3 regions of the Pseudomonas sp. MC6 genome follow, and region 1 is predicted to be linked to each of the others. Evidence: predicted binding sites of a transcription regulator. Region 1 holds the regulator's gene; each other region holds the start of a gene.
The links. The regulator FliA, encoded in region 1, starts transcription of late flagellar genes. The targets are predictions, from matches to a motif close to CTAAAGTTTNNNNNNNNNNNGCCGNTAA.
Positions count from the first base shown of each region.

Region 2: ACOYXE_RS07025 (methyl-accepting chemotaxis protein) is a predicted target of FliA. The motif match lies at 1,751-1,778, and genes of this name have one in related genera.
Region 3: flgM (flagellar biosynthesis anti-sigma factor FlgM) is a predicted target of FliA. The motif match lies at 1,777-1,804, and genes of this name have one in related genera.

Region 1 covers NZ_CP186504.1:3,246,494-3,257,067, reverse strand. The annotation lists gene flhA (flagellar biosynthesis protein FlhA) at 212-2,341, shown strand; gene flhF (flagellar biosynthesis protein FlhF) at 2,353-3,693, shown strand; gene fleN (flagellar synthesis regulator FleN) at 3,810-4,640, shown strand; gene fliA (RNA polymerase sigma factor FliA) at 4,637-5,377, shown strand; gene ACOYXE_RS14510 (chemotaxis response regulator CheY) at 5,544-5,915, shown strand; gene ACOYXE_RS14505 (protein phosphatase CheZ) at 5,934-6,722, shown strand; gene ACOYXE_RS14500 (chemotaxis protein CheA) at 6,777-9,047, shown strand; gene ACOYXE_RS14495 (protein-glutamate methylesterase/protein-glutamine glutaminase) at 9,097-10,245, shown strand; gene ACOYXE_RS14490 (flagellar motor protein) at 10,245-10,574, shown strand, end outside.
Region 2 covers NZ_CP186504.1:1,552,909-1,563,482, forward strand. The annotation lists gene ACOYXE_RS07025 (methyl-accepting chemotaxis protein) at 1-1,623, opposite strand, end outside; gene ACOYXE_RS07030 (undecaprenyl-diphosphate phosphatase) at 1,929-2,759, shown strand; gene ACOYXE_RS07035 (DUF1294 domain-containing protein) at 2,756-3,187, shown strand; gene ACOYXE_RS07040 (MmcQ/YjbR family DNA-binding protein) at 3,305-3,664, opposite strand; gene ACOYXE_RS07045 (LysR substrate-binding domain-containing protein) at 3,661-4,569, opposite strand; gene ACOYXE_RS07050 (FMN-dependent NADH-azoreductase) at 4,697-5,308, shown strand; gene ACOYXE_RS07055 (alpha/beta hydrolase family protein) at 5,545-6,582, shown strand; gene ACOYXE_RS07060 (MFS transporter) at 6,703-7,890, opposite strand; gene ACOYXE_RS07065 (ABC-F family ATPase) at 8,170-9,756, opposite strand; gene lpxO (lipid A hydroxylase LpxO) at 10,136-10,574, shown strand, end outside.
Region 3 covers NZ_CP186504.1:185,851-196,424, reverse strand. The annotation lists gene ACOYXE_RS00945 (chemotaxis protein CheV) at 1-847, opposite strand, end outside; gene flgA (flagellar basal body P-ring formation chaperone FlgA) at 930-1,691, shown strand; gene flgM (flagellar biosynthesis anti-sigma factor FlgM) at 1,840-2,166, shown strand; gene ACOYXE_RS00930 (flagella synthesis protein FlgN) at 2,215-2,682, shown strand; gene ACOYXE_RS00925 (flagellar brake protein) at 2,771-3,517, shown strand; gene ACOYXE_RS00920 (MFS transporter) at 3,590-4,981, opposite strand; gene ACOYXE_RS00915 (glutamine synthetase family protein) at 5,051-6,292, opposite strand; gene ACOYXE_RS00910 (sensor histidine kinase) at 6,509-7,201, opposite strand; gene ACOYXE_RS00905 (tetratricopeptide repeat-containing response regulator) at 7,198-8,802, opposite strand; gene ACOYXE_RS00900 (lysozyme inhibitor LprI family protein) at 9,013-10,368, shown strand; rRNA gene rrf (5S ribosomal RNA) at 10,508-10,574, opposite strand, start outside.

The sequences.
Region 1 (10,574 bases):
GTAGGAGTGAGCCTGCTCGCGATAGCGGAGTGTCAGTTGACGAATTTTTTGGATGACACACCGCTATCGCGAGCAGGCTCACTCCTACAGTGTTCGCGTACACCTTCCTCTCTGTTTCAATCAATCGCAAAAGTTGGAAAGCTTCTTGCAGTACCCGCCGTGAGCCCGCTCTGGGCGTCAAAAGTTTGCTTTAAAGGAACGGGGAAAACCGGTGGATCGCTCTCAGTTATTCAACACTGCTCGCACAAACGTTGCCGACCTCAGTCGAGGCAATCTGGGCGTGCCGTTGTTGCTGCTGGTGATGCTGGCGATGATGATGTTGCCGGTGCCGCCGTTCCTGCTCGACGTGTTCTTCACCTTCAACATTGCCTTGTCGATTGTCGTCCTGCTGGTCTGCGTGTATGCGCTGCGACCGCTGGATTTCGCCGTGTTCCCGACGATTCTGCTGGTTGCGACGTTGCTGCGGCTGGCGTTGAACGTGGCCTCGACGCGGGTGGTCATGCTCCACGGTCAGGACGGCCACGCCGCTGCCGGTAAGGTGATTCAGGCCTTCGGTGAGGTGGTGATCGGCGGTAACTACGTGGTTGGTATCGTGGTTTTCGCGATCCTGATGATCATCAACTTCGTCGTGGTGACCAAGGGTGCCGGGCGGATTTCCGAGGTGAGCGCGCGGTTCACCCTCGATGCGATGCCCGGCAAACAAATGGCGATCGACGCCGACCTCAACGCCGGTCTGATCGACCAGAACCAGGCCAAGATGCGCCGTCAGGAAGTCGCCCAAGAGGCTGAGTTCTACGGTTCGATGGACGGTGCCAGCAAGTTCGTCCGTGGTGACGCCATCGCGGGCCTGCTGATTCTGTTCATCAACCTGATCGGCGGCATGGCCGTGGGTATCTTCCAGCATGGCATGACGTTCGGTGATGCCGGTCGGGTTTACGCCTTGCTGACCATCGGTGACGGTTTAGTGGCGCAATTGCCATCACTGTTGTTATCGACAGCAGCGGCAATCATGGTGACCCGTGCTTCCGGTTCGGAAGACATGGGCAAGCAGATCAATCGCCAGATGTTCGCCTCGCCGAAAGCGCTGGCGGTGGCTGCAGGTTTGATGGCGGTCATGGGGCTGGTGCCGGGCATGCCGCACTTCTCGTTCCTGAGCATGGCCGCGCTGGCCGCTGGCGGCGCGTACCTGTTCTGGAAAAAACAGAATGTGGCCAAGGTCGTAGCGTTGGAAGAGGTCAAGCGCCAGCAGGAACTGCTGCCGTCGCCGGCCCGCGCCATGGAAACCAAAGAGCTCGGCTGGGACGATGTGACGCCCATCGACATGATCGGCCTGGAAGTCGGCTATCGCCTGATTCCGCTGGTGGACCGCAATCAAGGCGGGCAATTGCTGGCGCGGATCAAGGGCGTACGCAAGAAGCTCTCGCAGGATCTGGGCTTCCTGATGCCGACTGTGCACATTCGCGACAACCTCGATCTGGCGCCAAGCGCCTATCGCCTGACCCTGATGGGCGTGATTCTCGCCGAAGCCGAGATCTACCCGGATCGCGAACTGGCGATCAACCCGGGCCAGGTCTACGGCACACTCAACGGTATCAACGCCAAAGATCCGGCTTTCGGCCTGGAAGCGGTGTGGATCGAAATCAGCCAGCGTGCGCAGGCACAATCCCTCGGTTACACGGTGGTGGACGCCAGCACCGTGGTCGCGACTCACTTGAACCAGATTCTATACAAGCACTCCAGCGAGCTGATCGGCCACGAAGAAGTGCAGCAACTCATGCAATTGCTGGCCAAGAGCTCGCCGAAACTGGCAGAAGAGCTGGTGCCGGGCGTGGTCACGTTGTCGCAGTTGCTCAAGGTGCTGCAAGCGCTGCTCGCCGAACACGTGCCGGTGCGCGATATCCGCAGCATTGCCGAAGCCATCGCCAACAACGCCGCGAAGAGTCAAGATACCGCCGCGTTGGTGGCTGCGGTACGGGTCGGCGTATCCCGCGCCATCGTCCAAAGCATTGTAGGCACTGAGTCGGAGCTGCCTGTGATCACCTTGGAACCAAGGTTGGAACAAATATTGCTCAATAGTCTGCAGAAGGCAGGACAAGGCTCGGAAGAGGGCGTTCTGCTGGAGCCAAGCATGGCCGAGAAGCTGCAGCGTTCGCTCATCGAAGCGGCGCAGCGTCAGGAAATGCAAGGTCAGCCGGTGATCCTTTTGGTCGCTGGCCCGATCCGCGCGATGCTCTCGCGCTTTGGCCGCCTCGCAGTCCCTGGATTGCATGTGCTGGCCTACCAGGAAATACCGGACAACAAGCAAGTGACCATCGTTGCGACAGTAGGGCCCAACGGCTGAGGTAGTGGTTTATGCAAGTTAAGCGTTTCTTTGCCGCCGATATGCGTCAGGCCATGAAGCTGGTTCGTGATGAGCTGGGCGCTGATGCCGCCATCATTGGCAACCGCCGCATTGCTGGCGGTGTCGAGCTGACGGCGGCACTGGATTACAAATTGTCGGCGCTGGCGCCACGGGTTCCGAACATGGAACTCGAAGACGAGCTGCGCAAGACTCAGTCGCGCATCGTCACCGCCCAGGCCGAACTGAGCCTGCGTGGCGAAGCCGACGGCAACAGCAATCGCCAGATCTTCGCAGGGCTGCCGTTGACCGCTGGCCTGCCGCTGACTGCCGCTGAACCGCTGAGCGAGCCGACTTACGCTGCTCCAGCGCGTCCGGCCCCGGCGCCTGCGCAGTCTTCCGGCGGCGTTGATCCGCGTGCCCTGGATTCGATGCGTTTCGAATTGAACAGCCTGCGCGAGCTGATGGAAGTTCAGCTTGGCACTCTGGCCTGGAATCAGCTGCAAGGCAGCCGTCCGGCGCAAGCCAATCTGTATCGTCGTCTGCAACGTATCGGTCTGTCCGGCCCGTTGTCGCGCGATCTGCTGGCGATGATCACTGATATCGAAGAGCCGCGTCAGGCCTGGCGCATGTTGCTCGCGCACCTGGCGCGGATGATTGCCGTACCGGAAGTCGAGCCGTTGGAAGAGGGCGGTGTGATTGCCATGGTCGGCCCTGCCGGCATGGGCAAGACCACCACGCTGGCCAAGCTCGCCGCGCGCTACGTGCTGAAATACGGCGCGCAGAATGTCGCGCTGGTGAGCATGGACAGTTTCCGCATCGGCGCGCAGGAACAACTGAAGACGCTGGGCCGCATTCTCAATGTGCCGGTGACCCACGTCGATCCGGGCCAATCGTTGGTGCAGGCGCTGGATCCACTGCTGCGCAAACGCGTGGTATTGATCGATACTGCCGGCCTGCAAGCCAGCGATCCGGCGCTGCGCATGCAGCTGGAAAGTCTGGCCGGGCGTGGCATTCGTTCAAAAAATTATCTGGTCTTGGCAACCACCAGCCAGAAACAGGTTCTAACCGCCGCTTATCACAGTTACAAGCGTTGCGGGCTAGCCGGCTGCATCCTGACTAAACTGGATGAAACGGCCAGCCTTGGCGAAGTGTTGAGCCTGGCGATCAGTCATGAATTGCCGGTCGCGTACCTGACCGATGGCCCACGGATTCCGGATGATTTGCATCTGCCGCGCCGTCATCAACTGGTCAGCCGCGCCGTCAGCGTGCAAATGCAGGAAGAACCCAGCGAAGAAGCCATGGCTGACATGTTCGCTGATATCTATCACAGCCCGACCAAGCAGGTAGGCTGAGGTATTCATGAACAGTTTTTGTACCTACATCGATGGTCTGCCATGCATTGTTCCGGTTGTGAACGCGCAGCCAGTAATGTGGCCTCCGTCTATGCAAGACAAGGTAAAGAAATAACATGGGCAGCATGCATCCCGTACAGGTGATCGCGGTGACCGGCGGCAAAGGTGGCGTCGGCAAGACTAACGTGTCAGTGAACTTGTCTCTGGCGCTGGCAGAGCTTGGCCGTCGGGTCATGCTGCTGGACGCCGATCTGGGACTGGCGAACGTCGACGTTTTGTTGGGTCTGACCCCTAAACGCACACTGGCCGACGTGATCGAAGGCCGTTGCGAATTGCGCGACGTGCTGTTGCAAGGCCCCGGTGGCATCCGCATCGTCCCGGCCGCGTCCGGCACGCAGAGCATGGTCCACCTGAGCCCGGCGCAACATGCCGGCCTGATTCAGGCGTTCAGCGACATCGGCGACAATCTCGACGTACTGGTGATCGACACCGCTGCGGGTATTGGTGACTCGGTAGTCAGTTTCGTACGCGCCGCGCAAGAAGTGTTGCTGGTGGTCTGCGACGAGCCAACCTCGATCACTGACGCCTACGCACTGATCAAACTGCTTAACCGCGATTACGGCATGAACCGCTTCCGCGTCCTCGCCAACATGGCGCAGAGCCCGCAGGAAGGGCGCAACCTGTTCGCCAAGTTGACCAAGGTCACGGATCGGTTCCTTGACGTGGCCCTACAATACGTCGGCGCCGTGCCTTACGACGAAAGCGTGCGTAAAGCGGTGCAGAAGCAGCGTGCCGTTTACGAAGCCTTCCCGCGCTCCAAGTGCGCGCTGGCATTCAAGGCCATTGCACAGAAGGTCGACACCTGGCCGCTGCCCGCCAACCCGCGTGGCCATCTCGAGTTTTTCGTCGAGCGCCTCGTGCAGCAAACGGCAGGGCCCGTGCTATGACAGCAAGCGGTATGAACTACTACAAGAAGTCGGCACGCGACGCTCAGTACGAGCTGATCGAGCGTTACGCGCCGCTGGTCAAACGCATTGCCTACCACTTGCTGGCACGGTTGCCGGCGAGTGTGCAGGTCGAAGACCTGATCCAGGCCGGGATGATCGGCCTGCTCGAAGTCTCGACCAAATATGACGCCAGCAAAGGCGCCAGTTTCGAAACGTACGCGGGCATTCGAATCCGCGGCGCGATGCTCGACGAAGTGCGCAAAGGGGACTGGGCACCACGCTCGGTTCACCGCAATACCCGTATGGTCAGCGACGCAATTCGCTCAATTGAAGCTAAAACCGGCCGTGACGCTAAAGATCACGAGGTTGCAGCCGAACTCCAATTGAGTCTCGACGATTACTACGGGATTTTGAATGACACCTTGGGCAGTCGCCTGTTCAGTTTCGACGATCTGTTGCAGGACGGCGAACACGAAGGGCTGCACGAGGATGGCGCGAGTGCTCATCTTGAGCCGTCACGCGATCTGGAAGATGAACGTTTCCAGGCAGCGTTGGCGGACGCGATTGCCAATTTGCCGGAGCGTGAGCGACTGGTGTTGGCGCTGTACTACGACGAAGAGCTGAACCTCAAGGAGATCGGTGAAGTCCTTGGCGTCAGTGAATCGCGGGTCAGCCAGTTACACAGCCAGTGCGCGGCCCGTTTGCGGGGGCGTTTGGGGGAGTGGCGAGCGCGCTGAAGGCAGTGTGGGGACACTGCGAACGAGGCTGGTGCGGTGATGAACGGCACCGGTCTTGCTCTGTTGTGCTCCAGACAGTCTTCAAGTGCTGCGCCGATTGATTGAAGTGGCGCGTCCAGGTGCTGGGCGCGTTTAAGACTGCTTGGAGGTCGAATTGAACAAAGACATGAAAATCCTCATCGTTGATGACTTCTCAACGATGCGGCGGATCATCAAGAACCTGCTGCGTGATCTTGGGTTCACCAACACCGTCGAGGCTGACGATGGCGTGACTGCCATTCCAGTGCTCAACAGCGGCAGCATCGACTTTCTGGTAACGGACTGGAACATGCCGGGCATGACCGGTATCGACCTGCTGCGTCACGTGCGCGCCGATGAAAAACTCAAGCACCTGCCAGTGCTGATGGTGACTGCAGAAGCCAAGCGCGAGCAGATCATCGAAGCCGCTCAAGCCGGTGTAAACGGCTACGTAGTCAAACCTTTCACGGCTCAGGCGTTGAAAGACAAAATCGAGAAGATTTTCGAACGCATCGGCTGATGAACGCGCGGGGGAGCTATGGAGCATAACGAATCTTCACAGGGCGATTTCGAGTCGACCCTGAAAAAACACGCGGTCGAACTGGTCGAAAGCCTTGAAAAAGGCAGGTTCGGCGACGCTGTGCAACTGATCCATGAGCTCAATCAGACCCGTGACCGTGGCCTGTACCAGGAAGTCGGCAAGCTCACACGTGAATTGCACAGTGCGATCGTCAACTTCCAGATCGACCCGAACATGCCGCAGGCCGAGGAAGTGTCGCAAATCACCGACGCCACCGAACGCCTGGGTTATGTGGTCAAGCTGACGGAAGCCGCGGCCAACCGCACCATGGATCTGGTGGAAAGCGCCACGCCGGTGGTCAATGGTCTGGCTGACGAAGCGCAGACCTTGAGCGCCGATTGGGGTCGCTTCATGCGTCGCGAGGTCGGGGCTGAAGAGTTCCGTGAACTGGCGCGCCGGGTCGACGGTTTTCTGTCACGCAGCAGCACGGACAACCGTGCGGTGTCGAGCAATCTCAACGACATCCTGCTGGCCCAGGATTACCAGGACCTGACCGGTCAGGTGATCAAGCGTGTGACCCAACTGGTCACCGAAGTCGAAAGCAATTTGCTCAAACTCGTGCTCATGGCCAGTCAGGTGGACCGCTTTGCGGGCATCGAACATGACCGCGCCGCGATGCTTGCAGAAAAAGATCCACAAAAACATCTCTCGCAGGGTGAAGGTCCGCAGATTCATGCCGATAAACGAGAAGACGTTGTGTCCGGTCAGGACGATGTGGACGATTTGTTATCCAGCCTCGGGTTCTAGAGTTTTGGAATTTTAGGTTTTTTGGGTTTTTAGACCTGTAGGAGCACCCCATTAATGAGCTTCGGCGCCGATGAAGAGATCCTTCAGGATTTCCTGGTTGAGGCCGGCGAGATTCTTGAGCAACTGTCCGAACAACTGGTCGAGCTGGAAAGCCGTCCGGATGACGCAGATCTGCTCAACGCAATTTTTCGCGGTTTCCACACTGTAAAAGGGGGCGCCGGCTTCCTTCAGCTCAATGAGCTGGTGGAGTGCTGTCACATCGCCGAAAACGTGTTCGACATCCTGCGTAAGGGTGAGCGTCGCGTTGATGCAGAACTGATGGACGTTGTCCTCGAAGCACTGGACGCGGTGAACAGCATGTTCACTGAAGTTCGTGAGCGTGCTCCGATCACCGCCGCCACGCCGGAGCTGCTGGCCGCCCTGGCGCGTCTGGCCGAACCGCAATCGGCGGACGCAGCCCCGGCTTCGCCAGTGGCCGAGATGATCGAAGAACTGGTCGTCGAAGGCGACTCGTCGGGCGACATCACCGATAACGAATTTGAACAGCTGCTGGATTCGCTGAACGCCGTCAAGGCTGAAGCCGAAGCCCCGGCCGCTGCTGCCCCTGCGCAAACGGCCGCTGAAGCCGCGAGCGATGAAATCACCGATGCCGAGTTCGAGTCGTTGCTCGATCAACTGCACGGCAAGGGCCAGTTTGCGGTGGACGCGGTTGCGCCAGCGGCGGCAGCCCCTGCGGCTCCGGCCAAGGGCGACAGCTCTGACATCACCGACGACGAATTCGAAGCCTTGCTCGATCAGTTGCATGGCAAGGGCAACTTTGCCGTGGATGCGCTGGAATCGGCGATTGCTTCGGCACCTGCGCCTGCTGCTCCAGCGGCCGCCGCGGCCGGCAGCGATCTGATCAGCGATCACGAGTTCGAATCGCTGCTCGACGAACTGCACGGCAAAGGCAAGTTCTCCGAAGTCGGCACCGCCGCTGCTGGCAGTGCTTCGACCGTCGCCACACCGGCTGCCAAGGCCCCGGCCGCTGTGGCAGCGCCCAAGCCTGCCGCCAAGCCTGAGCCAAAAGCCGAGGCGCCAAAACCGGCTGCCGCTGCTGCACCGGCTCCGGCCCGTGCGCCGGCGACACCGCCACCGGAAAAACCGGCGAGCGAAGCCGAAACCACCGTGCGTGTCGACACGGCACGTCTCGACGAAATCATGAACATGGTTGGCGAGTTGGTGCTGGTGCGTAACCGTCTGGTGCGCCTGGGTCTGAACAGCGGCGATGAAGCCATGCAAAAGGCCGTGTCGAACCTCGACGTGGTCACGGCTGACTTGCAGACCGCCGTGATGAAGACGCGGATGCAGCCGATCAAGAAGGTCTTCGGGCGCTTCCCGCGTCTGGTTCGTGACCTCGCGCGTCAGCTCAAGAAAGAGATCAACCTGGAACTGGTGGGTGAAGAAACCGACCTCGACAAAAACCTTGTCGAGGCCCTGGCCGACCCGCTGGTCCACTTGGTGCGCAACGCCGTCGACCACGGCATCGAGTCGCCGGAAGAACGCGAAGCGTCGGGCAAGGCTCGTGGCGGTCGCGTGGTGCTCGCGGCCGAACAGGAAGGCGACCATATCCTGCTGTCGATTTCCGATGACGGCAAAGGCATGGACCCGAACGTCCTGCGCGCCATCGCGGTAAAACGCGGTGTGATGGACAAGGACGCGGCCGATCGCCTCAGCGATACCGAGTGCTACAACCTGATTTTCGCCCCGGGTTTCTCGACCAAGACCGAGATCTCCGACGTCTCCGGCCGCGGTGTCGGCATGGACGTAGTGAAGACCAAGATTTCCCAGCTCAACGGTTCGATCAACATCTACTCGACCAAGGGCCAGGGCTCGAAGATCGTCATCAAGGTGCCGCTGACCCTCGCGATCATGCCAACCCTGATGGTCATGCTCGGCAATCAGGCGTTTGCGTTCCCGTTGGTCAACGTCAACGAGATCTTCCACCTCGACCTGTCGACCACCAACGTCGTCGACGGTCAGGAAGTGGTGATCGTGCGGGACAAGGCGTTGCCATTGTTCTACCTCAAGCGCTGGCTGGTCAGCTCCGCCGCTCACGAAGAGCAGCGTGAAGGCCACGTGGTGATCCTTTCGGTGGGCACTCAGCGGATCGGCTTCGTCGTCGATCAACTGGTCGGTCAGGAAGAAGTGGTCATCAAGCCATTGGGCAAAATGCTGCAGGGCACTCCGGGCATGTCCGGCGCCACCATTACCGGTGACGGCCGCATCGCGCTGATTCTCGATGTTCCAAGCATGCTCAAGCGTTACGCCGCACGGCGTATTTGAATCCGGGGCGGCGGGGCGACAACGTCCCGCTGCACCTAATGGAGTGTTTATGGCAGTCAAAGTCCTGGTGGTGGACGATTCGGGTTTTTTCCGCCGCCGCGTCTCGGAAATTCTTTCAGCGGATCCGAGCATTCAGGTGGTCGGCACCGCCACCAACGGTAAAGAGGCGATCGATCAGGCCCTGGCACTCAAGCCGGACGTGATCACCATGGACTACGAGATGCCAATGATGGACGGCATCACGGCAGTGCGGCACATCATGCAGCGCTGCCCGACCCCGGTGTTGATGTTCTCCTCGCTGACGCACGAAGGCGCCCGGGTCACTCTGGATGCGCTGGACGCTGGCGCGGTGGATTTCCTGCCGAAGAATTTCGAAGACATCTCGCGTAACCCGGAGAAGGTCAAGCAACTGTTGTGCGAGAAGGTCCATAGCATCTCGCGCAGTAACCGTCGTTTCAGTGCTTATAGCGCACCGGCTCCAGCCGCAGCGCCAACGCCTGCACCGGCGCCATCCAGCTTCAGCAGCCACAGCACCAGCGCACCGGCACGTCCGGCACACGCGCCTGTGCATGCACCTGCTCCTGCTCCAAGCCGTGCTCCGGCCGCCAGCGCTTCGTCGCCAGCGCCGAAACGCAAAGCCTACAAACTGGTTGCCATCGGTACCTCGACTGGCGGCCCGGTGGCCCTGCAACGTGTGCTGACTCAGTTGCCGGCGAATTTTCCGGCGCCGATCGTGCTGATCCAGCACATGCCGGCAGCGTTCACCAAGGCGTTTGCCGAGCGTCTCGACAAGCTCTGCCGCATCAGCGTCAAGGAAGCCGAGGATGGCGACATCCTGCGTCCGGGCCTGGCGTTGCTGGCGCCGGGTGGCAAGCAAATGATGATCGACGGCCGTGGCGCGGTGAAAATCCTCCCGGGCGACGAGCGTCTGAACTACAAGCCTTGCGTTGACATCACTTTCGGTTCTGCAGCGAAATTCTACGGCGACAAAGTTCTGGCGGTGGTGTTGACCGGCATGGGCGCCGACGGCCGTGAGGGCGCGCGTCTGCTCAAGCAGGGCGGTAGCGCGGTGTGGGCACAAGATGAGGCAAGCTGCGTGATCTACGGTATGCCGATGGCCATCGTCAAAGCCGACCTTGCCGACGCGGTGTACAGCCTCGACGACATCGGCAAACACATTGTCGAGGCGTGTCTCTGATGGATGTTTTAAGCCTTATCGGGATCATCATGGCGTTCGTCGCCATCATCGGTGGTAACTACCTTGAGGGTGGTCACCTCGGTGCGCTGGCCAACGGCCCGGCGGCATTGATCGTACTGGGCGGCACCATCGGTGCCGCACTGCTGCAATCGCCGATGAGCGCGTTCAAACGCGCCATGCAGATCCTTGCCTGGATTCTGTTTCCGCCACGGGTCGATCTGGCCGGTGGCATTGATCGCGTCGTCAACTGGAGCCTCACCGCACGCAAGGAAGGCCTGCTGGGTCTGGAAGGCGTGGCCGATGCCGAACCCGACAATTACTCGCGCAAA
Region 2 (10,574 bases), 1.7 Mb from region 1:
CTGGCGCAGCAGGGCGTTGAGTTGTTCGCTCAACTGGCCAAGTTTCAGGCTGGCCGCACTCGACTGCTCGGCCGCGATCGCCGTGCTGTGCGAGAGGCCAGCAGCCTGCGTCACGTTCTGATTGATGTCCTCGACTACGTGGGCCTGTTGCAACGTAGCGCTGGCAATCGAGGCATTCAGGCCGTTGAGATTGCGCAATGCCTGGCCAATGGCGTTCAGACTGGCGCCGGCCAGCCCGGCTTGCTCGATGGTCAATTGCGACGCCTTGCTACTGTCGCCGATCACCTTTACGGCGGCTTCGGAATGGTTCTGCAGGCGCTCGATCATCGACTGGATTTCCGCTGTCGACTTCTGCGTCCGCTGCGCCAGCAGGCGTACTTCATCGGCCACCACGGCAAACCCGCGACCTTGCTCACCGGCCCGCGCCGCTTCGATCGCGGCGTTGAGCGCGAGCAGGTTGGTCTGCTCGGCAATCGAGCGGATCACTTCCAGTACGCTGCCGATCTGCGTGCTTTCGGCAGCCAGGGTGCGAATCACTTCGACCGCTTGATCAATGGTCCCGGACAGCTTGTCGATCTGCTGCAAGCTGCCATCGATGTTGATCTGGCCCTGTTGCGCTTGCGCTTCGGCGTCACGCATTTCGGCGGCGGCGTGCTCGGCGTTCTTCGCCACATCTTGCACGCCGTAGGTCACTTCGTTGATCGCCGTGGCCACCAGTTCCATCTGTTGCGATTGCTGCTGGCTGCGTTGCTGGGCCTGCGACGCATCGTTGCCCAGTTCACTGGACGACTGGCCCAAAGCGCTGGCCGACACCTGCAAATCGCCGATCACCCGGCGCAGTTTGGCGGTAAAGGCGTTGAAGTGATGCGCAAGCTCGGTGACTTCATCCTTGCCGTGGGTATCGAGGCTGCGGGTCAGGTCGCTTTCACCGCTGGCAATGTTGGCCATGGCGTTCACGGTTTCCTGCAACGGGCGGACGATGCTGCGCGCGATCAGGATCACCAGCAGTGCCATGATCAGCGCAATCGCCAAGCCGATGACCGAAGCCTTGATCATTTGGCCCTGGAATTCGGCCTGGACGTCGTCGACGTAAACCCCGGAGCCGAGCACCCAGCCCCAAGGCTCGAACAGTTTGACGTAGGAGGTCTTGGCCACCGGCTCGCTGGCGCCCGGTTTCGGCCAACGGTAATCGACCATGCCGGCGCCTTTGGCCTTGGCGATGGCAACCATTTCGTTGAACACCGCAAAGCCGTCCGGATCGCGGATCGCCGAGAGGTTCTGGCCTTCCAGTTTGGGGTTGGTCGGGTGCATGACCATCACGGGCGTGAGATCGTTGATCCAGAAGTAATCGCTCTGGTCGTAGCGCAGACCACGAATGGCGGTGAGGGCCTGTTTCTGCGCGGCATCTTTTGTCAGCGTGCCGGCGGTTTCAAGGTCGTGGTAATAGGTCAGCAGGCCGCTGGCGGTCTGCACCACGTGTTGGGTTTTCTGGGCTTTGGCATGATAGAGATCGTCGTGGATCTGCTTGAGCATCAACACGCCCAAGGTCAGCAACATGACCACCGCCACAATCAAGATGAGCCACAAGCGTCGGCTGATCGACACACTGCGCAAGCTGTTCATAACGCTGTCACTCCGGATTCTTTTTCTTGTAATAAACGACCGCCAGCATCCAACCACGATTTCGTGAGCGGGCATACGCGACCCAAGTCGTATAACGCGGCAGCGCTATTAAGGCTTGTCTGTTAGGATTTCGGCCCCGCGCGTGAAAACCTGAATCCAAATTGATATTTCACGGAATTTTGACCGTTTCGTGTGGATCCTGTGCGCGCGGAATCGGTACAGCCATAACCAGCTACGCTGATCGCAGTGAACGCTAGAAAAATACTATCGGGGCATGCCGACGCGCATCGCTCTTTGGGGGATTGATGGATCTTTGGACGGCCTTGCAGGCACTGATACTAGGAGTTGTAGAAGGGCTGACGGAGTTTTTGCCCATTTCCAGTACCGGACACCAGATCATCGTTGCCGACTTGCTCGATTTCGGCGGCGAACGGGCCATGGCGTTCAATATCATCATCCAGCTCGGCGCGATCCTCGCGGTGGTCTGGGAGTTTCGACGCAAGATTCTTGATGTGGTCATCGGTTTGCCGACGCAGCCGAGCGCACGGCGTTTTACCGCCAACCTGCTGATCGCGTTTCTGCCCGCGGTGGTGTTGGGTGTGATCTTTGCCGACCTGATCCACGAATACCTGTTCAACCCGATCACCGTTGCGACAGCACTGGTGGTGGGCGGCATCATCATGTTGTGGGCGGAAAAGCGTCAGCATGAAGTGCACGCCGAAACGGTCGACGAGATCACCTGGAAAGATGCCTTGAAGGTCGGCTTCGCCCAGTGTCTGGCGATGATCCCCGGCACCTCGCGGTCCGGCTCGACGATTATTGGCGGGTTGCTGTTCGGTCTGTCGCGCAAGACCGCCACCGAGTTCTCGTTCTTCCTCGCGATGCCGACCATGGTGGGTGCGGCGGTTTACTCGGGCTACAAATACCGCGACCTGTTTGTGCCGGCGGACTTCCCAGTGTTTGCCATCGGTTTTGTCACGGCGTTCATCTTCGCCATGATCGCCGTGCGCGGTTTGCTCAAGTTCATCGCCAGCCACAGCTATGCGGCGTTCGCCTGGTATCGGATCGTGTTTGGCCTGGTGATTCTGGCGACGTGGCAGTTTGGCTGGATCGATTGGGCAGCGGCCAAACCATGAGTGATTCCCGCGCACGCCGGCCGGATGGTCGACCTTCGGGCGGCAACAATATCCAGCATCTGAAGCTGAAACTGCTGGTTCTGCTGATCGTCTGCGCGCTGCCGCTGTTCGGCTCTGTATCGATGTGGCTGCGCGGGATTTCGCTGGTGCCGTTGGCAGCCTATGGGGTTGTCAGCGTGCTGGCGTTCTTCATGTATTGGGCCGACAAGCGCAAGGCGCGCACCGATGCCTGGCGCACCCCGGAGAACATCCTGCATGCCGTGGAACTGGCCGGCGGCTGGCCGGGCGCGTTGATTGCCCAGCAGGTGTTCCGGCACAAGACGCGCAAGGTCTCGTTTCAGATCCTGTTCTGGGTGATTGTCGTGTTGCACCAAGTGTTCTGGATCGACCAGCTGTTTCTCGGCTCGAATCTGCTGACACTGTTCTGAATACACCGCAATTCCCTATGTAGGAGTGAGCCTGCTCGCGATAGCGGAGTGTCAGTTGGAATTTCTTTGACTGACACTCCGCTATCGCGAGCAGGCTCACTCCTACAGGGATTGGGGTTAGAGCAATAATCCCACCTGGGTTTTCTTTGGCAACTTGCCCACCACCAATTGATGCGAACGCTGCAACAACCCGCGCAATTCCTCGGCACCCAGCGGGTAGGGCGGGTGCATGATGATCCACTGCGCCCGCGCCAGATATGGCGCCGGGTGAATGCCGGGGCGGTCGCAATGGCAGAGAAACAGATCCTTGTCGACCTTGAATGCCAACGAATCCCCACGGAGCCCCTGCAAGGCAAACATCTTGTTGCCGGCAATCGAAAACACCCGCACACCACCCCACTTGTAATCTTCCCGAGCGCCCGGCAGTTCCAGGCAGAACGCCGCGACGTCGGTTTCACTCATTTTTCCCTTGCTCATAACAACCGCTCCCCACAGGCATTGAACGACTCGACCAGATGATCAATCCACGCGCGCACCGCCGGCATGACCCCGCGTCGATGCGGATACACCGCTTGCAACCAGCCGCCGGGTAGCGACCACTCTGGCAGCAACTGCACCAGGGTGCCGTTTCTCAGTTCCTCTTCGCAGTACATCATCGGCAGCAAAGTGAAACCCTGACCCGCCAGTACGCAGGCTTTGCGCACAATAAAGTCATCGATGCCCAAGCGTGCTTCCATGTTCAACTCGAAGCCTTCACCCTGTTGATCAAGCAAGCGCACATGCACCATGCGATCGGCCTCCAGAGCGCCGAGCACCGGCAGATTTTTCAGGTCTTGCGGATGGTTGATCGATTGGTCCTGTACAAAATCCGGACTGGCAACCACGACCATTTGCGCCTGACGCAAGCGGCGGGTCACCAGCAACGGATCTTCGTCACCGTGCTCGCGCACACGCAATGCGACATCAAAGCCTTCGCCAACCAGATCGACCCGGCGATTGAGCAAGACGACTTCCAGTTGCACCTGAGGAAATTTGCCGAGGAACTCGCTGATGACCCACGGCAACATTTCCCGTGCCAGACCGGTGGGGCAGGAGACCCGCAGGCGGCCACGCGGCTCGCTGGACATGCTCGCCACCGCTTCATCGGCCATCTCCGCCTCAAGCAACATCGCCTGACAATGACGCAGATAGCGCTCACCCACCGCCGTGAGGTTGAGTTGCCGGGTGGTGCGTTGCAGCAAACGCGCGCCAAGGCGCTCTTCCAGTTCGGCAATACGCCGCGACAGCCGTGACTTGGGAATGCCCAACAAACGCCCGGCCGCGGCAAAACCGCCGGCCTCGACAACTTTGGCGAAGTAGTAGAGATCGTTGAGGTCTTGCATAGGGAAATCCAACTGTTCTATCAGTGGGACAAACTATCGCATTTCAGGCGGCTAATCATCCATTGGTTTCTTGCGTAGGATTGTCTCCATTCCGTCGCCACCGGCGATTCATTCCAGGAGATTCCACATGAAACTGCTGCATATCGATTCGAGCATTCTGGGCGACAACTCGGCCTCCCGTCAGTTGAGCGGCGAAGTCGTCAAAGCCTGGCAGGCCGCCGATCCAAGCGCCGTGGTGACCTACCGTGACCTGGCCGCCGATGCCATCAGCCACTTCTCGTCGACCACGCTGGTCGCCGCCGGTACCACCGCTGAACTGCGCAACGCCGCACAACAGCACGAAGCCGAACTGAGCGCTTCGACCCTGGCCGAATTCATCGCTGCCGACGCCGTCGTCATCGCCGCACCGATGTACAACTTCACTGTGCCGACCCAACTGAAAGCGTGGATCGATCGCGTTGCAGTTGCTGGTCAAACCTTCCGTTACACCGAAGCCGGCCCGGAAGGCCTGTGCGGTGGCAAGAAAGTGGTGATCGTTTCCACCTCGGGTGGCATCCACGCTGGCCAGGCCAGCGGCATCGCTCACGAAGAGTATCTGAAGCTGGTGCTGGGCTTCCTCGGCATCACCGACATCGAAATCGTCCGTGCCGAAGGCCTGGCGTATGGCGACGAAGTGCGCAACAACGCCATGACTGCTGCTCAAGCGAAGATCAGCGAGCAACTGTTCGCCGCTGCGTAAGGCTTGCGTAAAGAACAGCTGTTGTTCAGGTAATACTCAAAAAACTCTGTATTCTGGTTCCGCAAGGGGCGAATACAGAGTTTTTTGTTTCTGGCTGTTACATAATCTGGCCCGGGTTATGCAGTCACACAATCAGCGTCTGAGTGCATTGTCGTACCGAAATACCGAATCCCCGGCGTTTCAGGCCCGCAACGCAACGGAACTTTCGATTGAGTCACAACAGGGTGGAGCATCCCATGATGCGTCTTTGTGCAACGTTACTGATTTGCCTGCTTGGCAGCTTTAACACAGTGCACGCTGCGCCTGGGCGACACCCGGTGTGGAGCGTCGGCTACCACGAGATGACCTTCCTCGATCCGCTGGACCTGCAACCGATGCGCGCCATCGCCTTCTATCCTTCCAGCGACCGCGAACACATGAGTCTGCTCGAGGGTTACTCCGTCGAGGCTGGCGAAGACACCAAAGTTGCCATCGGCCGCTTTCCGATGCTGATGCTTTCCCACGGCAACACCGGCACGCCGCTGGCGCTGCACGATCTCGCGACCTCGCTGGCACGCAAAGGCTTTGTGGTGGTGGCGGTGATTCATCCCGGCGACAACTCCAAAGACCACAGCCGACTCGGCACCCTGAGCAATCTCTACGGGCGGCCGATCCAGATTTCCGAAGCCATCACCGCAACCCTGGGCGACCGTATGCTCGCGCCGTATGTCAACGCGGATCAGGTCGGGGTGATCGGTTATTCAGCGGGCGGCGAGACGGCGTTGATCCTGTCGGGCGCGCAACCGGATCTCGATCGTCTGCGTCGTTATTGTCAGGAGCGTCCGGATGATCGTGATGCCTGCAATACGCAAGGTGAGCTGATCGTTGATCGCGATGACCTGCAACCGGTGGCCGATCCGCGTGTTCACGCTTTGCTGTTAATGGCGCCGCTGAGCCTCAAGTTCGGTCGTCACACCCTGGCTGACGTGCATGTGCCGGTGCTGCTCTACAGCGGTGATGGCGACAAACTGGTGGCCTTCGACAAAAACGCGGCAGCGCTGGCGCGCAAACTGCCGACCGCGCCGGATTTCAAATTACTGGCCGGGGCAGGGCACTTCGTCTTTATGGCACCGTGTAATGAAGAGCAGATTCGCGCCATGCCGGCGTTGTGTACCGATGCGGATGGCGTGGATCGCGAGGATATTCACCGCAATCTGATCTCCGAAGCCGGACGGTTTTTCTCCCATGCGCTGGGCAAGCCGACGCGGGCCGGCATGCAAACCGCGGATCAATAACCCCGCAAATCCCCTGTAGGAGTGAGCCTGCTCGCGATAGCGGTGTGTCAGTCGACATTTCCTTTTCTGATACACCGCTATCGCGAGCAGGCTCACTCCTACAGGGGATCGCGGCGAACTTCAGGAAATCGCCCGGCGCTGGAGCAGCAACGTCAGGCCCAGCCCGATCACCGACAACAGCGCCGCACTGAAGAATATCCACGAATAGCCCAGATTCAGCGCCACCGCGCCCATCAGCGGCCCGGCAATCGCCAGCGCCAGATCGAAGAACACCGCATAAGCGCCCAAACCAGATCCTCGGCTGGAGCTGGGCACCTGTTTGATCGCCTCGACACCCAGCGCCGGATAGACCAGCGACAGGCCAAACCCCGCCAGCCCTGCGCCGATCAAAGCGAATGCGGTGGAGGGGGCCAGCCACAACATCACCAGGCCCACGGTTTCGATGGTCATGCAGGCGATCGCCGATTTGAAGCCGCCGAAGCGACTGATCGCCGAGATAAACATCAGCCGTGACAGGATGAAGCACACGCCGAACACGGTCAGGCAGTACGCCGCGCCGGTCCAGCCACGGTTCAGGTAATACAAGGTGATGAACGTGGTCAGCGTGCCGTAGCCGATCGAGGCCAGGGTCAGGCTGGCGCCATACGGGGCGATTCGCCCGAACACCGCCCAGAACGGCAGGCGTTCGCCACGGATCACCGGCACCGACGGCTTGTTGCGAATCAGCAGCAGTGCACCGGCCGCCAGCACGGCCAACGCGATGCCGAGGCTGGTGAAGCCGTATTCGGCGACCATCACCACCCCTAATGGCGCACCAATGGCAATCGCGCCATAGGAAGCGATGCCGTTCCAGCCAATCGATTTTGCGGTGTGTTCGACGCCGACCTGGCCCATGCACCAACTGATGGTGCCGACGCCGATCAGCCCTTGTGCGATGCCGAGCAGCAAGCGGCCGATAATCAGAATGATCAGGCTGGTCAGCGCAAAGTCCTGTAGCAGCGTAGATACCAGCGTCAGCAAGCCGCTGAGGACAATCCCCCACAAACCATAAATGATCGCCCGCTTAGTCCCGATCGTATCCGACATACGCCCGGCCATTGGCCGGCTGAGCAGGGTGGCCAGGTACTGCGAGCCGATCACCAGCCCGGCAACCACCGCGCTGAAACCCAGTTGTTCATGCACATAACCGGGCAACACCGCGATCGGCAGACCGATGCAGAGGAAGGCAATAAAGGTGTAGAACACGATGGAAACGATCTGCAGGGTGATCGCCATGGAGCTTTGCGGTGGCAGTTGCTGCGCAGACATGAGGACTCGTTCGCGGGCGGCGGTGGGAGAGTTCGCATCATGGCTTGGGTGTCAGATAAAAGAAAGCAGGCTAACTACTTTCCCCGAGGATTGATGTAGCGGCTGATGGCCCCTTCGCGAGCAGGCTCGCTCCCACCTTTGGAATGCATTCCCTTGTGGGAGCGAGCCTGCTCGCGAAGGTAGCCGCACCCGCAAATCCCTCACCTTGGAATGCAAAAAGCCCCGTCACATGGACAGGGCTTTAGCTTGAAGCTAGCAGCTCAACACTTGAAGCCGCTTTTAGAACACTACACCTTGGCTACGCAGGTAGTCATCGTAAGTGCCGCTGAAGTCGGTCACGCCGTCCGGGCTCAGCTCGATGATGCGCGTGGCCAGGGACGATACGAACTCACGGTCGTGGCTGACGAAGATCAGCGTGCCCGGGTAGTTTTCCAGCGCCAGGTTTAGTGCCTCGATCGATTCCATGTCCAAGTGGTTGGTCGGTTCATCCATGATCAGCACGTTCGGCTTTTGCAGGATCAGCTTGCCGAACAGCATGCGACCTTGCTCACCACCGGAAATCACTTTGACCGACTTGAGGATCTCGTCGTTGGAGAACAGCATGCGGCCCAACGTGCCGCGAATCATCTGCTCGCCCTGAGTCCACTGACCCATCCAGTCGAACAGGGTGACGTCGTCTTCGAAGTCGTGCGCGTGGTCCTGGGCGTAGTAGCCCAGTTCCGCGGCGTCGGTCCACTTGATGCTGCCGGCGTCCGGGGTCAGTTCGTTGACCAGGGTGCGCAGCAGGGTGGTTTTGCCGATACCGTTCGGGCCGATGATCGCCACGCGCTCGCCGGCTTCGACCTGAAAGCTGAAGTCTTTGAACAGTGGTTTGCCGTCGAAGCCTTTGGCCATTTTTTCGACGATGACCGCCTGGCGGTGCAGCTTTTTGTTCTGGTCAAAGCGGATGAACGGGCTCACGCGGCTCGAAGGCTTGACCTCGGCCAGCTGGATCTTGTCGATCGCCTTGGCGCGGGAGGTGGCCTGCTTGGCTTTCGAGGCGTTGGCCGAGAAGCGGCTGACGAACGATTGCAGCTCGGAAATCTGCGCTTTCTTCTTGGCGTTGTCCGACAGCAGTTGCTCGCGGGACTGGGTCGCCACGGTCATGTACTCGTCGTAGTTGCCCGGGAACAGACGCAGCTCGCCGTAATCCAGGTCAGCCATGTGCGTGCACACGCTGTTCAGGAAGTGACGGTCGTGAGAGATGATGATCATCAGGCTGTTGCGCTGGGTCAGCACGTTTTCCAGCCAGCGGATGGTGTTGATGTCCAGGTGGTTGGTCGGTTCGTCGAGCAACAGCACTTCCGGATCGGAGAACAGCGCCTGCGCCAGCAATACGCGCAGTTTCCAGCCCGGGGAAACTTCGCTCATCGGGCCGAAGTGCTGCTCGATGCCGATACCCAGACCCAGCAACAGCTCACCGGCGCGGGATTCGGCGGTGTAGCCGTCCATCTCGGCGAATTCGGTTTCCAGCTCGGCCACGGCCATGCCGTCTTCTTCGCTCATTTCCGGCAGCGAGTAGATGCGATCGCGCTCGGCCTTGACCTTCCACAGCTCTTCATGACCCATGATCACCGTATCGATCACGGTGAATTCTTCGTAAGCGAACTGGTCCTGGCGCAATTTACCCAGACGCACGTTCGGCTCGAGCATGACCTGACCGCCGGACGGATCGAGGTCACCGCCGAGGATTTTCATGAAGGTCGACTTGCCGCAACCGTTGGCGCCGATCAGGCCGTAGCGGTTGCCCGCGCCGAATTTGACCGAAACGTTTTCGAAGAGCGGCTTGGCGCCGAACTGCATCGTGATGTTAGCTGTAGAAATCAAGAGTTATTCCTGCGAAGCATTCTTAAAAAGCGAGGGTGCGGCTGCAGCGCTTGGCCCGAGTCAAAGTGCGCTGAAGCGGGAGAGTCCCGTCATCAACCAAGGGGGGCGCGTAAAGTTTGGCGGCGATTGTACTGGTCTGGCTCTTTAAACGATAGGGCGATCACGCCACGATCGCCGATTGGCATGATCGCGGGACAGTTTTTCACAGTTGAAGATTCACTATCGGTTACAAACTGTGGCTAAAATGCCACCTTTCACCGAGCGTCCGGTTACGGCGCGGGCCAAGGACGTGCCATTTGTATTCAGACCACTGCATAAGACGTTGAGCCTCAGGCCGCACGGCGCGCAGTTTGTTCACTTCTGACATGTGACGATTTCCGTGAAACTCATCATTGCTGCTATTTATGTCATTTCCATTGCATACGTTCATTTGCGTGGGCGCGTGCGCCACAAGCTTGGTCGACAACTGAGTGACCATTCGACGTTTCTCGCGCCGATCAACTGCTTCCTTTATCTGTTCTCGAAAAAGCCGAACAAACCATACCTGGATCCTAGCGAGTTTCCTGACTTGAGCCCTTTGCAGGCGCACTGGGAAGAAATCCGCGAAGAAGGGCAGAATTTGCTGCGTGCCGGCGAGATCAAGCGTTCCAACCAGTACGACGATGTCGGTTTCAACTCGTTCTTCAAAAGCGGCTGGAAGCGTTTTTATCTGAAGTGGTACGGCGAGAGCCATCCGTCGGCGATGAAGCTGTGTCCGCGCACCACCGAGTTGGTGCAGAGCATCGGTTCGATCAAGGCCGCGATGTTTGCCGAGCTGC
Region 3 (10,574 bases), 3.1 Mb from region 1:
CGACTTTCTTGACCATCGCCTGATTGAATACCCCCGACAACGAAGTATGCAGGATGATATGAAGCTTTTGCATGCGTGCGTCGCCGCGGATTTCCGCCGTCAGGGTGTACCCGTCCATCTCCGGCATCTCGATGTCGGAAATCATCATCAGGAACTCTTCTTCCGGCTTCTTGCCCTCATCGACCAGCTTGCGCAGGTAATCCAGTGCTTGCTTGCCGTCGTTCAGCGCCACCACTTCGACACCGATCGTTTGCAGACAACGCGTGACCTGCTTGCGCGCCACCGATGAGTCATCGACCGTCAAGACACGCAACGACAGTGCCTTGGTCTGGGTCTCGACATCGACCACGCCCACCGAAATCGCTTCCGGTGTCGGCGCAACTTCCGCCAGCACTTTCTCGACGTCGATGATTTCGACTAACTGATTGTCCACCCGAGTCACAGCGGTCAGGTAATGATCGCGGCCCGTGCCCTTGGGTGGTGGATGAATCTCTTCCCAGTTCATGTTGACGATGCGCTCCACCGAGCGGACCAGGAAACCCTGGGTCTTGGTGTTGTACTCCGTGATGATCACGAACGGGTTGTTCTTGTCTTTCAACGCTCCGGAACCGGTGGCCATTGCCAGATCAAGGATCGGAATGGTCGCCCCCCGGATATTTGCCACCCCGCACACGACAGGACTGGACTTGGGCATCAACGTCAGCGACGGGCACTGCAACACTTCCCGCACCTTGAACACGTTGATTCCATAAAGCTGCTGACCGTCAAGACGGAACAACAACAGCTCCAGGCGATTCTGCCCTACCAGTTGCGTGCGCTGGTTCACCGAATCCATTACACCAGCCATGCCCAGACTCCTACACCAACGCCAAGTGTTGTTGCGACGCACATTCATTGCTAAACGGCACGGCGCTTGCTTTTTAACTCGTATGAACGCTCAAACGACATTTTTCCGACACCTGACCTCCCGCGCTCGCAAAAGCCTTTGCGCGATGTCAGCCGTCTGCTGCTTTTTCGCTGGCAGCCCTGCCATTGCTGATGCGGTTACCTTGCCTGACATGCTTATCGGCGTCACTCAGGGCTTTCTTGAGTTCACCGTAGAAGACTATCTGGCTACCAGTCAAACGGAAGGCCGCTACGAAATCGAAGTTAACCAGCTCGACCCCCGTATGCGCATGCCTATGTGCGACAAGGAATTGACAGCGACTTTGGAGAGCCCGGCACGTCCGTTGGGCCGGGTTACCGTGAAGGTGCGCTGTGAAGGCGCCTCGCCCTGGACCGTGTTCGTGCCCGCTCAAGTCCGCCTGTTTCGCGAGATTGTGACCACCACCCGACCGCTGAAACGTGCAGGGATTATCGAACCGCAGGACGTGACCCTGCGTGAGCGCGACGTGAGTACGATCAACCAAGGCTTTCTGACCTCGGTAGACGAAGCGATCGGGCAGAAATTAACCCGACCAACGGTAGCCGATCAGGTCATTACCCTGGTTCATCTGGAACAGGCCGAAGTCATTCGCAAGGGCGATCAAGTGGTCATCACTGCGCGCAGCGGCACGCTCGCCGTGCGCATGCCAGGTGAAGCGCTGGCCAATGGCGGTTTGAAAGAACAGATACGCGTGAAAAACCTCAACTCGCAACGGGTCATCAAGGCGCAAGTCACCGCGCCCGGCCAAGTGGAAGTCGCGATGTAGAAAACTGGCGCTGCCCCCGGCTGTTCCCTAAACTGTGCCGCAGCAGGACACGCGCCGGCGCATGCAAGGCTCATTGTAAATGTGCCTAAAGTTTTCCAGGGGATGGCCGAAAACATGGCAAGCGTCCAAATTCCCAGAGGTTTTTATCATGGTCATCGATTTCAGCCGTTTGAACAGCTCCTCGTCACTTACGGGCAGTACACGTACCAGCAACGCCAAGGAAACCGCCGAAACCGGCACCTCCGCGCCGCTGAATACCCAGGCCGAACCGGCCAGTACCGCAAAAAGCGGGGAATCGGTACACCTCAGCAATGAGGCTCAACAGTTGCAGAAGGTCACTGACAAGCTGCGCGATCAGCCTGCTGTCGACAAAGCCCGTGTGGCCGAGTTGAAAGCCGCGATTGCCGATGGCAGCTATAAAGTCGACAGCAACCGTGTAGCCAGCAAACTGCTCAACTTCGAAGCCCAGCGCTAGGCCTTTGCCGGCGCGAGGCTTTTGGACGCTTAACACCCAAGGCCAGCCATGCACGACACTAATTTATTGCAACTGATCAACGACGACTTTGCTCCAGCTCAACAATTGCTGGAGTTGCTGCAAACCGAATCTCTCGCGTTGCACGGTCGCGACATGCCCCTGCTGGAAGAAATTCTGGCGCATAAACAGGCATTGATCATTTTGCTTGAACAGCATGGCCGCAAACGCAGCGAAATCCTCGCCAGCCTCAACTTGTCGACAGACCGCAGCGGTCTGGAGCAGCTGGCTGGCAAGTCGAGCATTGGCGACCAGTTGTTGACGCAAGGCGATGCATTGACCGATCTGATCGCTCAATGCCAGGCCGCCAACGTCAAGAACGGCCAGTCGATCCAGATCCAGCAGGCCGCCACGGCCAATCAACTGAAGATCCTTACCGGTGGTGAAGCGCCAGCGCTTTATAACGCCAGCGGTACATTTGCCAAACCCGCCGTACCGCGTCCGCTCAGCCAGGCATGAGCCGTTGATGCGCCAGCTCTATCAACCCGCGGAACATGCTGGCAAAATGCTGGCTAGTCGTCATATTTTGTCTGGAGATTGATAAACCGTGTCCAACGCCCTCAGCGCGGATGATGCTCCGCAGCCCCCTAAGGTGCTCACCACGCCACTGGAAATCTCCAGCAACCTGCGCCAGCTGCAAGAAAGCCACGATCCGCTGATCATCACTTTTCACGAGCGCAGCCAGCGCTTCCAGAGCTACCTGATCAAAGTCGACCGCGACAGCGCCTCGATCGCGCTGGATGAGATGATCCCGCGTGATGGCGAACGCTTCCTGCTGGCCGGCGAGCCGTTCAAGGTCGAAGGTTTTCATGACGGTGTGCGCATTGCCTGGGAATGCACCGGCACACTGAACATCGAAGAGTCCGAAGGTGATCGTTTCTACACCGGCGAACTGCCGACCGAAGTGGTTTACCACCAGCGCCGCAATGCTTTCCGCGCCGCGCTGAAGCTGACTGATCTGGTCAGCGTTGAACTGGGCGGCGAAAAGCTCAAGGCGCCGATCAACGGCAAACTGCTGGATATTTCCGCGACCGGCTGCAAGCTGCGCTTCGAAGGCGATATCACTGATCGCCTGCAACTGGGTCAGGTCTATGACCGCTTGATCGCCCCGCCGCTGTTCGGCAACCAGCCGATCTCCGTCGAACTGCGCTATCTGCACTTCGAAGAAAAACTCAACATCACCTTCGCCGGCCTGCGCTTCCACAACATCAGTGGTCAGGCAGCGCGCAACGTTGAGCGCTTCGTGTATCAGTTGCAGCGTGAAGCACGCCGTTTCGATAAAGACGATATGTGATTCGTCCGGCTAATAAAAAGGGCAGTCCTTGAGGGGACTGCCCTTTTTTATGCGCGGTGGTTTTTGTTCAGTTCAGGGTCTGCCGCCACTGAGATCGGGCGCGGGCTTGTCGGTGTCGGTGTCGGTATCCGGTTCGACCGCTGCCGCAGGCGCTGGCTGACTATCAGGTTCAGGCTCGGGATTTGCCGGGGCCTGCCCAGGATCCTGGACCATCTGCTCCTGCACCACCTGCTCGTCTACACGAGGGTCAAGCGCTGCCACCAGTGGCGAACTGGACATGCTGTCCGGCATGGCCACGTGATGCAGCGGCGCATCGTCGACCTGATGTAGATTGGTCACGGCTTTCGGCCGGATCCGCCACACCAGCACCAGCGCGAAGAAGCTGAAGAACGCATACAGACTCTGACTGCCAAACAGCTTCATCAGCACACCCGCGAGCAGCGGCCCAATGCTCGCGCCGACCCCGTAAGTCACCAACAGCATGGCGGTCAGCGACACACGGCGATCACCTTCCACATGGTCATTGGAGAATGCCACCGCCAGCGGGTACAGACAGAACTGCACCAGTGAACACAGGAAACCAACCCCGAACAACACTTCCAGCGGAACCTGCGGCAGCACCGCCAATGGTAACGCCGCCACCGCCAGGAACCCGGCAAAACAGCGAATCAGCAGCGCCCGGTCGTAACGATCGGACAACCAGCCCAGCGGCCACTGCACCAGCAAACCGGCGAAGATGCAGCTCCCCATGAACAGACCGACCTGCTCGGTCGACAGCCCTTGTTGCGAGGCATACAACGGCGCCAGACCATAGAACGAACCGATGATCAGACCGGCACCGAGCACCGTACTCAGCGACTGCGGCACCCGTTTGATGAAGAAGCGCGGCTCCATCGGCGCCGGATGCAGTGGCGCCGGGTGAATGCGCCGGGTCAACGTCACGGGCACCAGGCACAGGGCAAAACACAGGGCAACCAGCATCAGCAGTTCCAGACCCAGCCCGGGGTGCATGACCAGAATCAATTGACCCAGCACCAGGCCAAGGTATGACGCGATCATGTAACCGCTGAATACCAGACCTCGCTGATTGGCGTCCGCCTGTTCGTTGAGCCAGCTCTCGATCACCATGTATTGGCACATCATGCCCAGACCGACGATGGTCCGCAGCACCAGCCATGCCGGCAGCCAATCGACCAGACCATGGCCAAGCACTGCCGCCCCGACAATCCCGGCACAGGCAGAATAAGCACGAATATGCCCGACCCGGGCAATCAGTCGGTGACCGATCTTGCCGCCCAACACCAAGCCGAAATAGTTGGCGGCCATCAGCGCACCGACCCAGAGGCCGTCGACGTTGTCAGCGGCCAGACGCAAGGCCAGATAAGTGGATAGAAGGCCCGAGCCGATCAACATCATCAGCGAGGCGAAATACAGCGCTCGAAAGGATTTCCAGATTTGGCGCATCGGCGTTCCGAGCGGCTCCTTGCAGTAAATATCGGGCTACCAAAACGATAGCCCGGTGGCGACAGTTCGTCAGGCCTGGGCTGCTAGAACACGCCGTTCCCAGGGAGTGATTTCATCAAAGAAGCTGGTCAACTCCATGGTCTTCGAAGCGATGTAGCCTTCGATGAACTCCTGCCCGAACAGTTCCCTCGCCAACTGGCTACGCTTCAGACGTTCGAGCGCGGCGTGCAAGGTACACGGCAGCGAGAGGTTGTCCGGCACCTCGAACTCGCCCTGAATCGCCTCGCTCGGCTCCAGCTCATGCTCGATACCATGCAAACCGGCAGCCAGACTGGCAGCGATCGCCAGATACGGATTGGCATCGGCGCCCGGCAAACGATTTTCCACCCGACGAGCCACCGGCGAACTGGCCGGAATTCGCAGCCCGGCGGCACGGTTGTCGTGGGACCAGCACGCATTGTTCGGCGATGCATAGGGATGGCACAGGCGCTGATAGGAATTCACATTGGGTGCAAACAGTGCGGTGAAATCAGCCATGCCCGCCTGCTGACCACCGATGAAATGGCGGAACATCGCCGTCGGCTGACCGCTTTCGTCGCTGAAGACATTCTTGCCACTGCCGATGTCGACGATGCTCTGGTGAATGTGCATCGAACTGCCCGGCGTGTGTGCCAGCGGTTTAGCCATGCACACCACGGTCAGGCCATGCTTGAGCGCGACTTCCTTGAGCAGGTGTTTGAACAGGAACGTCTGGTCGGCGAGCAACAGCGGATCGCCGTGCAGCAGATTGATCTCGAACTGGCTGACACCCATCTCGTGCATGAAGGTATCGCGCGGCAAACCGAGGGCCGCCATGCATTTATAGACTTCGTTGAAGAAAGGTCGCAGACCGTTATTGGAGCTGATGCTGAACGCCGACTGGCCATCTTCGCGACGACCGTCGAGACCGACGGGAGGCCGGAACGGTTGGGTCGGATCGGTGTTCGGCGCGAAGACAAAGAATTCCAGTTCGGTCGCCACCACCGGCGCCAAGCCGCGCGCGGCATAACGGGCAATGACTTTTTTCAACTGGCCACGGGTCGACAGATTGGAGCTTTCGCCGGTCAGTTCATCGGCGTCGCAAATGGCCAGGGCACGCGAGTCGTTGCTCCACGGCAGGCGATGGATCTGGGTCGGTTCGGCGACCAGCGCCAGGTCTCCGTCATCGCTGCCATAAAACCGCGCGGCCGGGTAACCGCCCATGATGCATTGCAGCAGCACACCCCGCGCCAACTGCAAACGCCGTCCTTCGAGGAAACCCTCGGAGGTCATCACTTTGCCCCGCGGTACGCCGTTCAAATCCGGCGTGACACATTCAATCTCATCAATGCCCGTCAATCGCTGCGCGAGTGAACGCTGGCCATCGGTTGTCATGACGCAATCCTTGTTATTGTGCGAGCCGCGAACGGCGACCCGTACAAAATAGGCTTCGGCTGTTCGGAATATCAAGCAGCGTCAAACAAAAAACCAGACAACGGGGATGTGCGTTCAGGGTAGGTAGAGGTTGAAGACGCCGCCGCCCAATGGCCCGCCATTGCGGATTTCGGTGCGACCTTCAACACCGTTACGCTGATGCAGCGCCGCGATGCGATTGGCGAAATACAAACCGAGCCCGGTGCTGCCACTGCTGTGGTTGATGCCCTGCACGTAATCGGCCTGGCGCTCGAGCATCTCGGCCGGGTAACCGTCGCCGTCGTCGTTGATGCTCAGCACCAATTGCCCGGCTTCGTCACTGACGGTGATCAGCAACGATTCGCGGGCATAACGAATCGCATTGTTGATGCAGTTACCGAGCACTGAGGCAATCAATTCACGGTCGAAGAAACCCAACGGACTCAGCGGATCGACCTCGTAGGTGGCGATGATCCCGCGACTGGCAAACACCTCTTGATGCGCCGCCAGTTGCGCCTCGATAAAGTCATCAAGTTCGTGATACGCCGGTTGCAGCGGCATCTGGTTGACGCCGAGCTTGTACAGCCCGAGCAACTGCACCAGCATGCCATTGAGGTGGGCGAACTCGAAGTCGATGACGCCCTGCTCCGAACCTTCGCGCTGCGCTTGCGGCAAGCGTGCGAGCCATTGGCTATGGGCCTGCATGAGCATGGCCAGCGAGTTCTTCATGTCGTGGACGGTGGAGGCGATCACCGTAGAAAAATCCAGCGCCTGCTTGTCGTTGCTCATTCGCCAAACGCCTTGCTTTTCAGCTTCTGATAACGCGCATGACGCGCGTCGGTGTCGGGCATCAGGCCAACCATTTTCAGGCAGGCCCGACATTCTTCCAGCTCCGCCGACGGCACACTGGTGTCGGTGCCGTGGAGCAGCGACTGGGCCATGTTCAGCGCGATACTGATGTTCTTCGGTTGCATCTTCAGCGCCTTGCGGAAGACCTCGCGGGCCTCCACCAGGTTGCCGGTCTTGTACACGCGCACGCCCTGACGGTTGAGATCGGCAGCGGCGTTGCTGGAGCTGAGGATAGTCGGGTCGTCGGTGAGCTTGGCGATGTCTTTCATCACCGCCGGATCATCACCGTAGATTTCCGCGCAGCTCTTGAGCATCGAGGTGCCCGCCTCGGCCTGCCCGAGCATCTGCAACTGCTTGGCGACCAACAGCGCCGCTTCCGGACTCATGAACTGTTCCATGCCGTCGAGGCGCATCAGCGCTTGTTCGGTGAGCTTGTCGGCAGTTTCGGCATCATTGAGCAGAAGACTGGTGGCTTTCATCAGACGTGCACGAATCTGCAGGCCGGGGTCGGTCGGGTTTTCTTTGGCCACCGCGCTGAGGGTGGTGTTGATCTCCAGCCGCGTGCGCGTGTCGAGACCGCGTTCGCTGCCCTTGCTGATCAGCGCGTGGGCCAGCCCGAGGTTGCTTTCCGGGTCCTTGAAGCGCGACTGTGCACCTTGCGACACCGCTTGGCGGTAAGCACGCGAGGCGGTGTCGAAATCTTCGTTGGCCATCGCCAGTTTGCCAAGCAAGGCCTGTCGGCGCACCGCCAGCGGCGAAAGACGAATGGCCTCTTCGAGCACCTGTTGCGCGCCTTTGGTATCGCCCTCCGATACCAGCACATCGGCCATACCGTCGTACAGCGACGGCATCATCGGGAACACCTTGAGCGCTTTCTCATAGACGCCTTTGGCCTGTGCAACCTGACCACGCTTGAAGAGCAACTTGCCCAATCCGGCAAATGCCCATGGCAACGGCCGGTCGGCAATGATGCTGTCGTAGAGGCGTTCCAGCGCTTCGTTCTGATTCATGTCGCGCAGCGCATCAGCGCGGTAGCGCAGGCACAGCGGCGAATAGCGAATGTCCTGCTTGCACAGGGCGATGCAAGCGTTGAGCACCTCGACCGGTTTGCCACGGTCGAGGGCCTGCAGAATCGGTTTGAGCAACGTCTTGCGCTGCTCCAGACGTTCCAGGCGCTGGGCCAGACCGGAACGGTTGAACGGCTTGGTCAGGTACGCATCCGGCTCATGCTCTAGGGCACTGAGCACCATCGCCTGACTGGTCTCGGCGGTGACCATGACAAACACTGCTTCATGGCTGATGAGCTTTTCCAGCATCAGGTCTTCGAGAACCTGCTGGCCGTTCTTCTTGCCGTCACCGAGGTGAAAATCCTGCAGGATGAAATCGTAGGACTTCTGTGCGCACATCTTCAGCGCCTGCTCACCGGTGTCGGCCGTATCGACATCCTTGACCCCAAGCTCACGCAGCATCGAACGCACGGAACTGCGGAAATCCGAGAAATCATCGACGATCAGAAAACTCTTTTGGTGATACGACAGCATCGAAGACTTCCAGGCAATTGAAGTGAGGGCAATTTCAGGCGCGCAAATGATAGCTGGCGGCCAAATGCCATCAAGCGATTTCGCGCGACTTTTAAGTCACCGAATGGGTTATCGGCCAGAAGTGCTGTTCCCTGAAGCCGGCGCTTCAAGATTCCTTGCCTAGCGATTACCCTGCGCGCCGGCATAACTTCCCACTACAAGGTTTACATCGTGCACATCAAAGGACGCTGCATCACGTCTGTCTGCGCGTTGCTGTTTATACAGCAGGCAATGGCGGCTGGAATGGATTGTACAAAAGCGGCGAATGCCGTCGAAAACACTGTTTGCGCGGGCAAAGGACTTTATGAACAAGATGTACAGATGGGCTCTGTTTATCGAGCGTTGATAAAGGCGTCCGCCCAGGTACAACCGGAACTGAAACGTACTCAACGACTGTGGTTAAAGGCTCGCAATGAATGCGCCGACGATGTCTCGTGCCTGAATCAGCGTTATGACGAGCGCCTGAAAGTCCTTCAGGCACTGTTGACGGAGGCGCTTGCCTACCCACCGGATGACCTCGATACGCAAGTGATGCATGAACTGAGCAACAGCATTCAAGCAGCGAGCAAGGACAATCCGGAGTTTGCCCTGGAGCGTACGCTTGAAGCCTTTGGCATCCGCGCGGGCAAGACCTCGTTCTCTGGAGACGTCGACAAGGATGATCCAAGCGACACGCACTTTCCGACATCGAAGCCCGCCGGTCTCACGCCAGACGAGTGGCAGGCGCTGAGGACGTCGGACATTTCCGGCGCTGCCGATTTCGGTCACTCCACGTACACCCTGCTGGACATGGACGACGATGGTCAGCGCGATCTTATCGTCGATACCTACACCGGCGGCACAGGTCTGTTTACCTACACGGAGACCTGGCGGCGAACCGGCGAGCGTTTCATCAAGAGAAGCCCCGCCGCTGAAAGCTCGCTGTTTCACACCAATGATCGCGGCGCCAACCAGTCAGCGAATTGGATAAACATCCGTGGAAAAGTGTATGCGGCGTATCGCAGCGGTGCCTACGGAGTTGATCAGCTTTACTTGCTAAACCCGCTCAGAATCAACAATCGGGTACCGACGATAGCGGTTCATTACCGTTACGACCTGAAGGTGCCCACCCTTCAACATAAGGAAGACGGCACCACCACTTACGAGTTGGAGCCCGCTCTGCAACAGACACTTGACCGGGCGATAAGCAAAGCGACGCAGGCTGGAGCAGTCAGTTCAGCGAACACGCCGCTCTGCCCTGTCCCGGCCAGTGGCGCAGGAGAAAACGACTATTACAGCTATGGCATGGCGCCCTACACCCTCGAAGTTGTCACGAATCTTGGGGTTGTCATTGGCAATGATTGTTATATCGGCGCGTTGATCAACTGGTTCGGCAGCTACTACGAAAAGGAAGGATTGTCGGCACAACTGGTATTGCGCAAACCGGATGCCGAAGCCACTGGGCGTAGTTATGACGTGAATGGCAAACGCCATGTCAGCGCCGTGAGCGCAGCACTAGGTAAAGTTGAAACGGACGACGGCGCGTAGCATGACTTCTCGCGCTCAAGGTTAGCGACGGTTGGGGCAGGTAATACGTTGGTGAACGTATTACCTGTCGCGAGCCAAAACTTTTCTGCAGGCAAAACAAAACCCCAACTGCTTTCGCAATTGGGGTTTTGGAATTTAATCTTGACGATGACCTACTCTCACATGGGGAAACCCCACACTACCATCGGCGATGCATCGTTTCACTG